Regions from separate parts of the Arthrobacter rhombi genome, predicted to be linked through region 2. Evidence: riboswitches for the same ligand, from Rfam matches in the RefSeq annotation. Region 2 holds a riboswitch; the other holds the start of a gene.
The links. A riboswitch is a leader RNA that binds a small molecule or an ion and turns the genes downstream of it on or off. The one in region 2 is predicted to bind S-adenosylmethionine.

Region 1: another riboswitch for S-adenosylmethionine. It lies ahead of ABD088_RS01910 (O-acetylhomoserine aminocarboxypropyltransferase/cysteine synthase family protein); the one in region 2 lies ahead of ABD088_RS09805 (hypothetical protein).

The regions. Positions count from the first base shown of each region.
Region 1 covers NZ_BAAAIV010000003.1:189,615-197,266, reverse strand. The annotation lists gene ABD088_RS01940 (DHA2 family efflux MFS transporter permease subunit) at 1-443, opposite strand, end outside; gene ABD088_RS01935 (carbon-nitrogen hydrolase family protein) at 537-1,334, shown strand; gene ABD088_RS01930 (MFS transporter) at 1,324-2,676, opposite strand; gene ABD088_RS01925 (ArsR/SmtB family transcription factor) at 2,755-3,372, shown strand; gene ABD088_RS01920 (RidA family protein) at 3,385-3,792, opposite strand; gene ABD088_RS01915 (CoA-binding protein) at 3,885-4,397, opposite strand; gene ABD088_RS01910 (O-acetylhomoserine aminocarboxypropyltransferase/cysteine synthase family protein) at 4,394-5,773, opposite strand; SAM riboswitch class I at 5,870-5,963, opposite strand; gene ABD088_RS01905 (histidine phosphatase family protein) at 6,047-6,652, shown strand; gene ABD088_RS01900 (hypothetical protein) at 7,098-7,559, opposite strand.
Region 2 covers NZ_BAAAIV010000011.1:79,848-87,499, reverse strand. The annotation lists gene ABD088_RS09825 (APC family permease) at 1-656, shown strand, start outside; gene ABD088_RS09820 (hypothetical protein) at 695-1,225, shown strand; gene ABD088_RS09815 (helix-turn-helix domain-containing protein) at 1,256-1,831, opposite strand; gene ABD088_RS09810 (sodium:solute symporter family protein) at 1,998-3,527, shown strand; SAM riboswitch class IV at 3,683-3,793, shown strand; gene ABD088_RS09805 (hypothetical protein) at 3,805-4,089, shown strand; gene ABD088_RS09800 (VIT1/CCC1 transporter family protein) at 4,322-5,464, shown strand; gene ABD088_RS09795 (SRPBCC family protein) at 5,481-6,743, opposite strand; gene ABD088_RS09790 (LOG family protein) at 6,817-7,652, opposite strand, start outside.

The DNA.
Region 1 (7,652 bases), on a different contig from region 2:
GCCGCCATGCCGGAGATGACAGCACCCCAGACGCCGAAGGCAGCCGCCCGGTCGCGGCCGCGGAAGGTCGCGTTGACGCTGGACAGGGTGGAGGGCAGTACCGCGGCGCCGCCGATACCCTGCAGTGCGCGTCCGGCGATCAACGCCGCCGAGGAATCCGCCGCGGCCGCGAACAGGCTGCCCACGACAAAGAGGACGACGCCGATGACGAAGAGCTTGCGCCGCCCGAGACGGTCCCCGAGCCGCCCCGCGGTGAGCAGGAGTGCTGCCAGGACGACGGAGTAGAGGCTGTTGACCCACTGGGCGTCGCCCAGGTCCATGCCGAGGTCGTTGATGATGGTCGGCAGCGAAACACCCACGATGGTCCCGTCGAGCACGATCATCGACAGGCCGGCAGCCAGAACGGCCAGGGCGGCCCACTTGTTGGGGGCGGGTTTCTTCATGGCATAAACGTTACGCATCGGTATCCGGGTGCGACATCAACCAATCGGTCGATCGTGGGTACGCTGGGGGGACCGCAGCGGAAGGCAAAGACGATGAAGATCAGTGTTGGACAGCTCTCGCCCAGCGGGGTGCTGGAGGAGAACCTGCAGGTGGTCCGCCGGATCGTGGCCCGGGCCAAGGATTCCGGGGCCGAGCTGGTGCTCTTCCCCGAGGAGACCATGTTCACGGTCCGCAAGATCGACGGGCCGCTGGCCCCCGTGGTGGATCGGGACTGGAGCACGTTCGTCCAGCAGGTCTCCCTGCTGGCCGCCGAGTTCGAGATCGCCATCGTCGCCGGTGGCTACGAGCCGAGTGGCGAACCCCAGCCCTACAACACGCTGGTGGTCGTGGACGGCACCGGCAGGATCCTGGGCACGTACCGCAAGATCCACCTCTACGATGCGTTCTCCTACCAGGAGTCCACCCGCATCAAATCCGGTGACGTGGCTGCAGTGCCCGTCTTCGAGATCGGCGGCCTGAAGGTCGGGGTCATGACCTGCTACGACATCCGCTTCCCCGAAATGGCCCGCCGCCTCGCCGTGGCCGGAGCCGACGTGGTCCTCGTCGCAGCCGCCTGGTTCAAGGGCGACTTCAAGATCGACCACTGGGAGACACTGCTCAAGGCACGGGCCGTGGAGAACACGGTCTGGGTCGCCGCCGCGGGCACCAGCTCGACGAACACGGTGGGGCACTCGGCCATCCTGGACCCGATGGGCATCCCGGTGGACTTCCTCGACGACGAGACCGAGGCGCTGGTCACCGTCGACGTCACCCGCCGCAGGATCGACGAGGTCCGCGAATTCCTGCCCGTGCTGGCCAATCGGCGGATCGGCACCGACGTCAGCGCCTGAGCGCTGCCTCGCGGGCGTTGTCCGCCGCGTGTTCTTCCCAGCCGGGTGAGGCGGGGATGGCCAACAGCCGACGGCTCGCAAAGGCCAGGATGACGGCAACGGCGCAGATGCCCGCGCACAGGGCCAACACTCCCGACCACCCCCATGCCGCGTAGCCGAAGCCGGCGACCAGGGGGGCCAACGGGATGGCGCCCATGGCCAGCAGGTCCAGCGCGCTGTTGGCCCGGCCCAGCAAATGCGTGGGCACCGCGACCGTGAAGTAGCCCAGCAACGAGGCATTGATGGCCGGGGCGGCGAACATGCTGGCCCCCAACACGGCGCACACCGCCGGAATCGAGTGGACGAACGGCAGGGCGGCCACCGCTGCGGTACACACCGCCAGCCCGACGGCGCCGAGCCATCCGGTGGACACGCGGCGCACCAGGGGAGGGGCCAGCACTGCGCCGGCAAGCATCCCGGCCCCGACCGACGCGGTCGCCAGGCCGATGGTGGCCGGCGATTCGCCCCGCTGCTGCAGGCCGAAGACGACGGCGGTGATGGAGGCATTCATGCCGAGGTTCACGATGGTGGAGATGGCCATGACGCCGCGCAGTTCCGGGCGGTGCAACAGCCAGGAGAAGCCCTCCCACGCCTCGCGCAGGTAGCCGGTGCGGCCGGCAGCGGCAGCCGCGTCGTGCTCCGGGACATCGCACAGTGGACGCAGGTCGGCACGGATGCGCAGGACCGTGAACAGGCCCATCAGGTTCAGCACAGCTGTTGCGGCGAACGGCACGGCATGGCCGATGACCATCAGGACGCCGCCGACCGGACCTCCGGCGAGGCTGACGACGGCGTCGCGACCCTGGTTGGCTGCCATGGCCGAGCCGACGGCGCGGGGCTCGACGACGGACTTCAACGCCGCGTTGGGCACGCCGTCGAACAAGCCGCTGCGCACGTTCATCAGCAGGTTCAACACGGTCAGCAGCCAGAAGCCGAGCAGTCCGGCCAGTTGGAAGGCGGCCAGCGCGCTCGCCACGGCGACTCCGGTGGCGGTGCCCAGCAGGATGAGCCGGCGGCGGTCGTGCCGGTCGGCCAGGACGCCTCCCGGAAGAGTGGCCACGACGCGGCCGACCTGGCCGATGGCCGCGATGATCCCGGCCTGGGCGGGGTCGCCGGTGACGTAGAGGGCGAGCAGCGGGACGGCGAAGTTGTGCAGGGCACGTCCGAGTCCCGTGGACGTGTCGGTGGCCAGCCACCACCGGTAGTCGCGGTTGCGCCACAACGCCGGAGGACGGCCGGATTCCACGGTGGCGGCCACGGGGGTGGATGCATCGGCCGGGGAATCGGGCTGGAGTGGTTCCATGCGTCGAGCGTAGATCCGCACAAGAAATTGCGCAAGAGAAGTTGCGCAATTTATGCGGCGGGTTTGTAGACTGTCAGCATGGACACCGATCGCCAGCCGCCGCGTGCGCCGGAACCCGAACCCCGGGTCATGACCTCACCCATGCTCAAGGCGATGGCGCACCCCTTGCGCCGGCGGATCGTGGCCGTGCTCGGTGCCCAGGAATACGCCCGCGCCACCGACCTGGCCCGACAGCTGGGCGTGGCCGCCAATACCCTGAGCTTCCATTTGCGCACGTTGGCCGAGGCGGGGTTCGTCCAGGAGGCCCCCGAATTCGCCCGCGACCGGCGTGACCGGGTGTGGAAGGGGGCGGTCCAGTCCTATCGGGTGGGTTCGCCCGAGACCCCGATCGGGCCGGAGGACGAAGCCCCGCTGGCTGCCTACCTGGACCAGTTGACACGCGACCAGCAGGAAATGGTCGCCAAGGTGACCGCCTGGGCTCCGGGCTTTGCCACCGGCCGTGAAACGGAGGCGAAAGCGGACCTCAGCCTGGGGACGTTGCGGCTGACCCCGGACGAGGCGGACCGCTTGTTCACCGAAGTCTGCGCGGTGCTGGACCGTGCCCGGTCGCTGCACCACGAGCCGTCGCCTTCCGACGAGGCCGACGGTGTGCGGGCCTGGGATTACACGTTCATGGCCGCGCGCGAGGACCTGTAGGGCGCTCGCCGGTCAGTCGATGACTGCGGCGACGGCCTCGATTTCCACCAGCTGGTCCTCGTGGCCCAGGACCGTGACACCGAGCAACGTGCTGGGCACGTCGTGCTCGCCAAAGGCCCCGCGGATGACTTCCCACGCGGCGACCAGGTCCGCTCGGCGGGCCGAGGCCACCAAAACGCGGGTGCTGATGACGTCGTGCAGCCCGGCTCCGGCGGCTTCGAGGGCACCGGTCAGGGTCGCGATGCAGGCAGCTGCCTGGCCGGCATAGTCCTCGACCGCCAGCGTGCCCCCTTCGGTATCGAGGGGGCAGGCTCCTGCCAGGAAGACGAGTCGGGCCTCCGGTGGGGCCGTGGCAGCGTAGGCGTAGTCGACGGCGTCTGACAGGCCCGGGGCGCGGATGAGCTGGACGGCTGAGGGCATGGCACCAGTATGTCCGGTCCGGCCGGAGGCGCCAACGGCCCGCCCTCCCGCACCGGGGAGGCGGGCCGCCGTCGTTGCTTGAAAGCCTGGAGCTAGGCGAGCACCTGCCGCTTGGAGGAGACCACGCCGGTGTTGAAGCCTGCCAGGTGCAGCCCCCCGTGGAAGCGCGCATGCTCGATCTTCACGCACCGGTCCATGATGGCGTGCATGCCGTACGACTCGGCCAGCTGTGCCGCCTCCTCGTTCCAGATGCCCAGCTGCAACCAGACGGTCTTCGCGCCGGCCTGGTGGGCCTCCTCGACGATGCCGGGGGTGTCCTCCGCCTTGCGGAAGACCTCCACCAGATCCGGAGCCACCGGCAGATCGGCCAGCGATGCGTGGACCGGGTGGCCCAGGATCTCGGCGCCCTTGGCCGCCAGGATCGGGTTGATGAAGTACAGGTCGTACTTCGTGGAGCTGTTCAGGTACGTGGCCACGAAGTAGGAGGCCCGCGCCGTCTTGTCGGACGCGCCCACGATCGCGATCGACTTCGTGGACCGCAGGATGTTCAGGCGTTCGGGGGCGGAAGGCCCCACCCAGCCGCGCTGTGCGGTGTCGGCGCTCATTTGCCCGCTCCGATCTGCTCGCCGGCACCTGCCGGGACCGCGCAGGCTGCACCGTCTTCAGTCGATGCGTCTGCGGTTGTGGTGGCGGGGTCCTGCTGGGAGGCGGTCAGCGCCTGGTCCAGGTCCCAGATGATGTCCTCGATGTCCTCGAGCCCCACGGAGAGGCGGATCAGGTCCTCCGGCACGCCGGCTGCGGCGAGCTGGTCGGCGGACAGCTGCTGGTGGGTGGTCGATCCCGGGTGCAGGACCAGGGTGCGGGCATCGCCGATGTTGGCCAGGTGGCTGGCCAGCTGCAACGCCTCGATGAAGCGTCCGCCAGCCTCGCGGCCTCCCGCAACGCCGAAGCTGAAGACCGAGCCGACGCCATCGGGCAGCAGCTCCTTCGCGCGATCGTGCTGCGGGTGGGAGGGCAGGGCAGCGTAGTTCACGTACGTCACGCGCGGGTCCGTCTCGAGCCATTCGGCGACCGTGAGGGCGTTGGAGAGGTGGGCGTCCATGCGCTGGGGCAGCGTCTCGACCCCCTGCAGCAGCTGGAAGGCGGACTGCGCGGACAGCGAGGGCCCGATGTCACGTAGCTGCTCGGAACGCAGCTTGGTGAGGAACCCGTACTCGCCGAAGTTCCCCCACCAGGACACATTGCCGTAGGAGGGGACCGGTTCGGTCATGGTGGGGAACTTGCCGTTGCCCCAGTTGAACCTGCCGGATTCGACGACGACGCCGCCCAGGGTGGTGCCGTGGCCACCGAGGAACTTGGTGGCCGAGTGGATGACGATGTCCGCCCCGTGCTCGATGGGCCGCAGGATGTAGGGCGGGGTGAGCGTGGAATCCACGATCAGCGGGATGCCCGCCTCGTGGGCCACGGCGGCCAGGCCCTTCAGGTCCGCCAGGTCCCCGGAGGGGTTGGCCACGATCTCGGTGTAGAGGGCCTTGGTTTCCGGGCGGATCTCGGCGGCGAAGTCTGCCGCCTCGTTGCTGTCCACGAAGGTGGTCTCGACCCCGAAGCGGCGCAGCGTCACGTCGAGCTGGGTGATGGTGCCGCCGTAGAGCTTGGAGGAGGCCACGATGTGGTCCCCGGCCTGGGTCAGCGCGGCGAAGGTGATGAATTCGGCGGCCATGCCCGAGGCGGTGGCCACCGCGCCGATCCCGCCTTCCAGCGAGGCGATGCGTTCCTCGAAGGCGGCAACGGTGGGGTTGCCGATCCGGGAGTAGATGTTGCCGTACTTCTGCAGGGCGAACAGGTTGGCGGCGTCGTCGGTGTCCTTGAACACGAACGAGGTCGACTGGTAGATCGGCACGGCACGGGCGCCATGCTCGGCATCGGGGGTGCCCCCGGCATGCAGGGCGCGCGTACGGAATCCGAACTGGTGATCCGACATCTAGGCGTTGGCTCCTTCGAGGTTGGTTTCCGGCTGCTGCCGATCCCTGCCATGGTGTGGTCCGCCGGGGGAACCGTGCAACCGGTGTCCGGCTGCGCTCCATCGCCTCTGGCGTTAGCACCGCGCCGGTGGATTCCGGTGGTTGCTGCGGCGTCAACAAGCCAGATCTCTCGGCCGCTCGGGATGGTCTCCTCCATGGTCGCAAACCCGGGGCCGTCAGCAAAGAATGTTGCGCAGCGTGGCAGTCCGCCGCCGGTCGATAGGCTGGGGGGCATGGGAACACGCATCGCATTGGTCCGCCATGGGGAAACCGACTGGAACGCCGAGCGGCGCCTCCAGGGCCAGACCGACATCCCCTTGAACGCCGCCGGGCGCGACCAGGCACGGGCTGCGGCCCGGGAGCTGGAACGCCTGGGGCACGACGGCGGTGCCTGGGAAGCGCTGGTCTCCTCGCCGTTGGGGCGGGCCGTTGAAACGGCGGCCATCATCGGCGGGCAGCTGGGGCTGGAGGCCATCGCGCCGGTGGAGGGCCTGCAGGAACGCCACTACGGTGACGGCGAGGGCCGCATTGTCGCGGGGCTGGACCGAGCCGAACTGGATGCGTTGCTGGCCACCGCCGAGCCGGAGGCCGAGGTGGTCGCCCGGGCGCAGACGGCACTTCGCGATGTCACCGCCGCGCACCCGGACGCCAACATCGTGGTCGTCGCCCACGGCACCCTGATCCGCCTGGTGGTCGGTTCGCTGCTCGGCGTGGAGCACCCGCGGGTGCTCAACGGCGAGGTCGTGGAGATCGACGCCGACCTGCTGGCGGCCCCGGCCGACCAAGTCATCGACCACCTGCGCACCGAACGCACCCAAGAATCCACACTCAACGCCTGAGTTGGCCCGCGCGGAATGCGTGGCCGAACTGCACCGCCGCCTCCAGGACTCCCGGCGTACCGACGACGCTCAGGAGTCACGTAGCGAGTCCGTGGATGAGGCGCGGGTCAGGACCATGGCCAAGCCTATGACAGGAACGGTAAGGCCCTGGCGGACTCCAAAGGGCGCCAGCCCGCAGCAAACAAGGCAGAGGGCAAGCCGGCCAACGAACAAATGCAGTCGCTGGCCGCGAAGCTGCGCGCGGCTGAACGATTGGAAGAGGAGAGCCGCCGTCGCGACATGGACCCGCCGGCCCCGGGCCGCGAGCGTGGCCCCCGGCGCGGGCGATATCCCGCAAAAAGGCGATGGCCACCGGTTGAGCCCTCGACCTATGGGCGAGATCAGCCGGTGGCCATGTTCCACAAAGCAGGTGATTGCAGACTTTCTCAGTACAGCGAGATCCGCCCTAAGGTTTTTGCGTGAGACGGCGAGCAAACGCGCTCACCGCGACCGCGATGAGCAACGCGGCCCCGAGCATTGATCCGATGAAGATCCAATCCGGCCCCAGTGGTCGTGGAACTGCATAATCATCGACTAGAGCCCCCCACGGTAGCTGAATGACAACAGTCGATACGAGCGCCAGGGAAAGGGTTCCAAGGAAGACATTCGTCTTGGCCCAGGTCGATTCCGCGGCGTCGGCCATGAGGCCGCCGACCATGCAGGCGGCTCCCATGAGGATCAACCAGACCTGACTGGCGCCAAGAACCATCGCTGCTGCCGCCGGAGTGACGTCGGGCCAGATGAGACCACCACCGAGCGGTCGGACTATAGACAACACGACCAGGGAGACCACAAGGTAAAGACCGGCTGCTCCGCTGGTCAAGACCCCGGACTGACCCAGACTAAAATCCTTCTTTACCAATTGCATGCTTTTGCTACTGCCCTCGCGTCCTTCTTCTTGATGGCGTGTTTCACTGCGGCAAGGATCTCCGTCTTCCGCCAGGACGGCTTGCTCTTCCGG
Region 2 (7,652 bases):
GTGGGCGCACGGTGGCTTTCGCCGTCGTCGTGGTGGTCTTCCTGTACACGACGATCGCCAACGTGGTCGAGCGCCCCGATGGCCTGCGCATCGCCGCCCTGTTCATCGCCGCGATCCTCTTCGTCTCCTTCATCTCGCGCTTCCGCCGCTCCACCGAGTTGCGGGCCACCACCGTCATGTTCGACGACGCAGCCCACGACCTGCTGCTGTCCGCCGCCGACGCGGGGCAGGTCTCGCTGATCGCCCACGAACCGGTGCGGTTCAGTGCGGAGCGGTACCGCCACAAGCTCGAGCACGCACGCATTGCCAGCCACCTGCCCGAATCCGCCCGGCCGCTGTTCATCGAGATCACGCTCGGCGACTACTCGGACTTCGCCCAGGACCTGCTGGTGTGCGGCACCACCCGGCACGGGTACCAGGTGCTGACGGCCACCGCGCCCTCGATCCCGACGGCGCTGGCGGCGATCTGCCTGCGGATCCGCGACGAGTACTCCACCATGCCGCACCTGTACTTCCGCTGGACCGAAGGCTCCCCGCTGCGCAATCTGGCAGGCTTCCTGCTGTTGGGCCAGGGCGAGATCGCCCCGCTCACCCGCGAGGTGCTGCGCGAGGCCGAATCCAATGTGCAGCGCCGCCCCTGGATCCATGTGGGCTGAGTCGACCAGCGCAGCCTCGACTGGCCTACGCTGAGGGGGTGACGCTTCCAGCCACCGAATCCACGACCGAGCTTGCGGTGCGCCGCATCGCCCTGAGGACGCCGCTGACCTTTGCTTCCCTGAGCGGGCGCTTCGAGGCGGCCGTCCCGGCCCTTGACCTGGCCGGACTGGAACGGATGGCAGCACGCGGCGCCACCTGGGATGAACTCCAACGCGAGGCCGGCCACGAAGCGGCCTACGAGCTGTACCGCTTCTGGACCCATTCGCCCTCGGCGCTGCTCCACCTGGCGGGCAACGATGCTCTCAGCCGCATCTACCTCATCGGCAGCCTGGCCTGGTCCGCCCGGCTGTTCCGCATCGAGCCCGGCACCACGCTGCATGCTCCGCTGCGGATCGAACTCCACGCCCACCGCTCCGGCGGCACCGTCCTGTCCTTCGACCAGCCCGGTTCCCAGCTGGCCAGCTATGGGCCGAACAAGATCACCCAGGCCGGCTACGAATTGGACCGGCTGCTCGGTGACCTGCTGGAGGGCCTGGACCTCCCCCGGCCGGCTGCCCTGCGGCGCTGACCCCCGGCACCTCGCCGCCGGCGCCGTGCTTCAGCGTGAAGCTGCGGGAACCAGCGTCCAGAGCACCACGGCCTCGGTGTCGGTGGGATTGATCCACGAATGCGGTTCGCGGCCCGGGAAGGTCAGCGAGTCCCCGGCCTCGAGCTCGAAGCGCTCGTTGGCGAAGATGATGATGAACGTCCCCGACACCACATGCAGCACCTCGACCTCGCAGTCGACCGAGTACAGCTCCGACTCCCCCTCACCACGGGGCTCGATCACGGCGCGGATCACCTGCAGGCGCTTCTCCGACCGGCTCGTCATCAACCGCTCCACGATGCCCTGGCCGCCCAACGAGATCCGCGGGGCACTTTCCAGCCGCACCACATGCGTCTCCGGTTGCGCGAAGAGATCGCCGATCGAGACGGAGAGCACCTGGCACAAGGTCACCAGCGAGGCCACCGATGGCGACGTCAGATCGCGTTCGACCCGTGAGAGGAAGCCCTTGGTCAGGCCAGTGGATTCGGCCACCTGCTCGATGGTCATGCGCTGCGCATGCCGCGCGGCCCGGATCTTCGAGCCGATCGCCAGCGGGGTGTTGCTGGGTTCGACGGGCAAGGCCTTCATGGGTGGGATACTCCGAGTCCTCGTGCAAGTGGTGCGGTGGGCGGTGCTGCTATCCGTCACACAGCATAGGGCAATTGCTTTTGTTAGCCAGATCACTTTAGCCTAGTGCGCAACAGGTGTTTACTCCCAAGCACCCATTCCCGTGATCCCACTGAATAAGGTCCCCATGGAAATCATCAATATCGCGATCGTCGTCGCCTATCTGGCAGGCATGCTTGCCTTCGGCTGGTGGGGTAAATCGCGCACCAAGAACAGCAGCGACTATCTGGTCGCCGGCCGTCGACTCGGCCCGTTCCTCTACACCGGGACCATGGCAGCCGTCGTGCTCGGCGGCGCCTCCACCGTCGGCGGCGTGGGCCTGGGCTACAAGTTCGGGCTCTCCGGCGCCTGGCTGGTCATCGCCATCGGCATCGGCGTGCTGCTGCTGAGCCTGCTCTTCGCGCCGCGCCTGCAACGCCTGAAGATCTTCACCGTCTCGCAGATGCTGACCCTGCGCTACGGCTCGAAGAACGCCACCAACGCCTCGGCCATCGTCATGCTGGCCTACACGCTGATGCTGTGCGCCACCTCGACCGGCGCCTACGCCACGATCTTCGTCGTGCTCTTCGACTGGGAACGCTGGCTGGCCATCGCCGTCGGCGGCATCATCGTGCTGGTCTACTCGACCATCGGCGGCATGTGGTCCATCACGCTGGCCGACCAGGTGCAGTTCGTCATCAAGACCATCGGCGTGTTCGCCCTGATGCTTCCCTTCGCCCTCTCGGCAGCCGGCGGCTTCGACGGCATCTCCGCCGGGATCCCCGAGCGGGCCCGCGAATCGTTCTTCAGCTGGGACGGGATCGGCGCACAGACGATCATCACCTACTTCGTCGTCTACACCCTGGGACTGCTCATCGGCCAGGACATCTGGCAGCGCGTGTTCACCGCCAAGACCCCCACGGTCGCCCGCTGGGGCGGCTCGACCGCCGGCGTGTACTGCGTGCTCTACGGCATCGCCGGCGCGATCATCGGCATGTCTGCCCGCGTCGCCCTGCCGGACATCGACATCGAGAACCTGGGCAAGGACGTCGTCTACGCCGAGGTCGCCATGAACCTGCTGCCCGTGGCCATCGGCGGGATCGTGCTGGCCGCAGCCGTCGCGGCGATGATGTCCACCGCCTCCGGCGCCCTGATCGCCGCCGCCACGGTGGCCCGCAACGACGTCACCCCCTTCGTGGCCGGCTGGTTCGGCAAAAAGGTGGAGGTCAACACCGGGCGCAACCCCGAACACGACGTCGCCGCCAACCGCTACTGGGTGCTCGGCCTGGGTGTGGTGGCCATCGTGCTGGCGATCGTCGTCGACGACGTCGTGGCAGCCCTGACCATCGCCTACGACATCCTGGTCGGCGGGCTGCTGGTCTCCATCCTCGGCGGGCTGCTCTGGAAGCGCGGCAACGGTGTCGGCGCCGCGCTGTCGATGGCCGCCGGAACCATCGTCACCCTGACCACGATGATCGTGCTGGAAATCGGATCCGACGAGAAGTTCGGCGGCGTCTACGCCAACGAGCCGATCTACTACGGGCTGGCCTCCTCCCTGGTGGTCTACCTGGTGGTCAGCCTGCTGACCCCGGCCACCCGGCCCGAGGTCAGCAGCCATTGGGCCGATCGGGTTTCGGGGCGCGTCGACGTCGAAGGGGTTCCCGCCGAACAGCGCTAGCCGCCACGCACCGCCGTCGTCCCCCGACGCCGATCCGCAGAGCAAAACCCGCCGGTGATGACCGGCGGGTTTTGCCGTACCAGCACTGGGATGCCCGGGAATGGCGTCCATCACAGCTTGGGTGGCGCGTCCATCCACGTTAGGCTGGCAAAAAGCTTCATGAGACGCGGGCAACAGCTCCGACTACCCGCGCACCAACCCCAGGTTCGCGGGTGGTTCGGATGAGGAAGCGGCCCGCGCGACAACGTGTCGGGTAAGAACGCACGAAAGGAAATCCGTGACGCACAGCGTCTCCGTTCTTCCCATTTTCGATTCAATGCTCGGCACCGTCTGCCTCAACGTGGACGGCACCTGGGAACGGTTCATCGCCCCACATCCCCGGGATCTCGACCACGCCCTGGGCAACACGGCGGGCCGCCCCGAATGGGAGGCCGACTCCTGCGCACTGACCGTGCGCGTCCCCCGCGCCGGCCGGTCCGACGGCGAAGCGCAGGTGTTCTACCTCGAACGCCTCCCCGTCCGCGAGCACCGCGACGCAGACTCCGCTATGATGGTGGGCTGAAGGGGAGTAGTTCCAACCCCGTTCGCCAGGGCCCCTGGTCCTGGCGAACGATAGAGGATCTGTCGACATACTGATCGCCACGACGGCGGTCCGGCAATCCACCCGGTATCCATCCGGGCGAACGAGACCTTCGGCCCGCTGGTGGCGGTCCGAGGTCCTACGCATCCCCGTGAACCTTTGACCGGCGCCCCCGCCCTTGTGCGGGACCAACGAACCGATTGAAGGACGCCCGATGACACCGGATGCCCACCTGCCCGACTCCCCCGGCGGCGCCGACGCCCGCCCCGAACCCACCGCCGGCGACATCCGCCGCTGGCGCAAGTACCTGGCCGACGAACGCGCCGAGGGGGCCATCTACGGGGCCCTGGCCTCCCGCCGCCAGGGCGAGGAACGCGAGATCCTGCTCGGGCTGGCCACCGCCGAGAAACGCCACGAGGAACACTGGGCGAACCTGCTCGGGGAGCACGCCTCGAAGACGGTACAGCCCTCCCTGCGGCGGACCATGTTGCGTTTCATGGCCAAGAACTTCGGCTCGGTCTTCGTGCTGGCCCTGGCCCAACGGGCCGAGGGAGCCTCGCCCTACGAAGACGACGACGATGCCACCGCCCAGATGGCCGCCGATGAACTCGTGCACGAGGAAGTCGTCCGCGGCCTGGCTACCCGGGGTCGCAACCGGCTCTCCGGAAACTTCCGGGCAGCGGTCTTCGGCGCCAATGACGGCCTGGTCTCCAACCTGGCACTGGTCATGGGCATCGGGGCGACCGGCGTCTCCAGCGCATTGGTCCTCTTCTCCGGCATCGCCGGGCTGCTGGCCGGCGCCCTGTCGATGGCTGCCGGGGAGTATGTCTCCGTCCGTTCCCAGCGCGAGCTGCTGACCGCCTCGCAGCCCACCCAGGTCACCCTGGTGGCAGCACCGGATCTGGACCTGCAATCAAATGAGCTGGTGCTGGTCTACCGGGCGCGCGGGATGAGCCGAGAGGCCGCCGAACACCGTGCCGCCGAGCGCATGGGCAAGTACAGCTGCGACTGCGATCCGTCGCTGTCGCTGAACCCCGAGGTGCCCGCTGAGGAGACTGCGGACGAACACGAGGCACTGGGCTCGGCCTTCGGGGCCTCGTCGTCGAGCTTCTGCTTCTTCGCCTCCGGCGCCCTGATCCCGATCCTGCCGTACATCTTCGGCTTGAGCGGGCTGCCCGCGGTGATCGTCTCGCTGGTCCTGGTGGGCATCGCCCTCATGGCCACCGGTGGCGTCGTGGGGCTGCTGTCCGGCGCGTCACCGGCCAAACGCGGTCTGCGCCAGCTGGCCATCGGGCTCGGCGCAGCCGGTGTCACCTACGTGCTGGGCCTGCTCTTCGGCGGTTCGGTGGCGGGATAGGCCCCACCCCGGCGGCTCAGCTCGCGCGGCGCAACCGCCGGGCCGCTGCCGGGGGCAGACCAGTGCGCACCGGTTCGGGGGTTGTCCCCTGGTTCGGGGTGGATGTGGTCTCCTGCGGTGCCGGCCGCGGGTTCGGCTTGGCTACCGGCGGGGCCGCCGCAGGTTGCGGTTCCGGCCTCGGCGGCGCCTGCCGCCCGGCCTTGGCAGCGGCAATGGCCTCACGCGAGGGGCGTCGAGGTGCCGACTTCAACGGACCCGCCGTTCCGCCGATCGGCGGCACCGGCTCCACCGGGGTGTCCTCGGCCTGCTTGCGGGCCTTGGCCGCCCGGGCGGCCTCCACCTGTGCCGCCTTCTCCGCCCGCGCGCGCTCGGCGTCGGCGATCTTCTGTGCCTTGGCCCGCTCCACCTCGGCCGCCTGCTCCGCGCGCAACCGCTCCGCGGCGGCAATCTTCTCGGCCTTGGCCTGCTCGACGCGCGCAGCCTCCTCGGCTTTTTCGAGGCGCAGCCGCTCGGCTTCGGCCGCCTTTTCCGCCTTCGCACGTTCCTCTTGAGCCGCCCGCTCGGCCTTCTCCTGCTTGCGTGCTTCGCGTGCCTGACGCGCCAGGGCAGCCTTCTCGGCCCGCTCCGCACGGCGCGCCGCACGGGTTTCCTGCGTGTGGGCGGTCCGCTCCTCCTTGGCGGCCCGGGCCTCGGCGGCGGCCCGGTCCATCTGCGCGGCGCGCTCCACGCGGGCCAGCCTCTCGGCCTCCCGCTTCGCGGCCTGCGCGGGAGTCAGCTCAGAAGCCGAGGCCTTCTGCTTCGACGGGCCCACCGGTTCCGGGACAACCGGCCGCGGTGTCGCCGGATCAAAGTAGTCGGCCAGGCGGTCCAGGGTGTGCTCGAGGTCCACCGGGGTGTTGCGGGCGACCCCGCGCACCTTCAACGGCCACTGCCGCTTCAAGCGGGACGCATCCCAGGTCTTGCGGACGACGGTGCCGCGGGGTGCGGGCAGCAGTTCATAGCGCCAGCGGTGCCCCTGCGGGTCGCGCCAGGCAATGCACTGTGCCTCGTCGAACTCCTCGACGATGTTGCGGATCCGGTGCCCCCGGCCCACATGGCGCTCGGGACCGAATTCCGCGCCAACGTCCAACCGCGCAGGGTCATCCCCCCGCGTGTGCTTCGAGGCATCGGTCCCGTCGATGAGCTGGTGCTTCGACGGGTCGGCAAGCAGTTCGAAGATGGCACCGGGAGGTGCCTGGACCAGGCGTTGCCGGGTCACGACGAAGGGGTTCGAGTCCATGTCGCCAGCGTACCCAGCAGACCTGCAGATCGGCTGGACGTGGCCGGTCGCCGCGCGAATCGTTACCTATATTTCATGCGCTTCGCGGCGGCCGATTCGCCAGCAGGGTGACCGCCTCGTCGATGTCGTCGACCAGATGGATGGAATCGGCCATATCCCGCCCCTCGGCGAGCGCGCGCAACAACAGCCAGGCCGGCAGGTCGTGGGTCCAGTGGCGTCGTCCAACCAGGATCATCGGCGTCTGCACCGCGGCGCTGCCGTAGTAGTTCTCGCAGGCGTCCTGGAAGATCTCCTGTACCGTTCCGGCCGCCCCGGGCAACACCACCAGTCCCCCGGTGCAGGCGGTGAGCAGCCTGTCCTCGCGGATGGAGTTGGCGAAATATTTCGCCACGTGGGTGGCGAAGACGTTGGGCGGTTCGTGGCCGTAGAACCAAGTGGGGATCCCCACGCTGGCCCTGCCGTGTGGGTGGCGTTCCAGCACGGCGAGCGCGGCGCGCGCCCACTCGGTGATGGAGGGCCTGAACGACGGCACCTGTTCCAGGGTGGCCACCGCGTCGCGGACCGTGGGCCCGTCCTCCCCCGACAGGTAGGCGCCCAGGTTGGCGGCCTCCATGGCGCCCGGTCCCCCGCCGGTGGCGACGGTGAAACCGGCCCGGGCCAGCCCCGCCCCCAAGCGCAGCGCCGCGGCATAGCCGGCTGACCCGCGTTCGGCTGCGTGGCCGCCCATCACCCCCACCACACCCCGGCTGCCGTGCCCCGGTCCCGGGGCACCGTCGTCGTTCCCGCCGTCGTTCCCGTCGTCGTTCCCGGTGACGCGGTCGGTGTCCCGGTCCTCCGGCGCGGCCAGCAGCTGGCCCAGGGCGCTGCCGATGGCGTGGTCATGCAAGGTGGTGGCCAGCGCCGCATCGA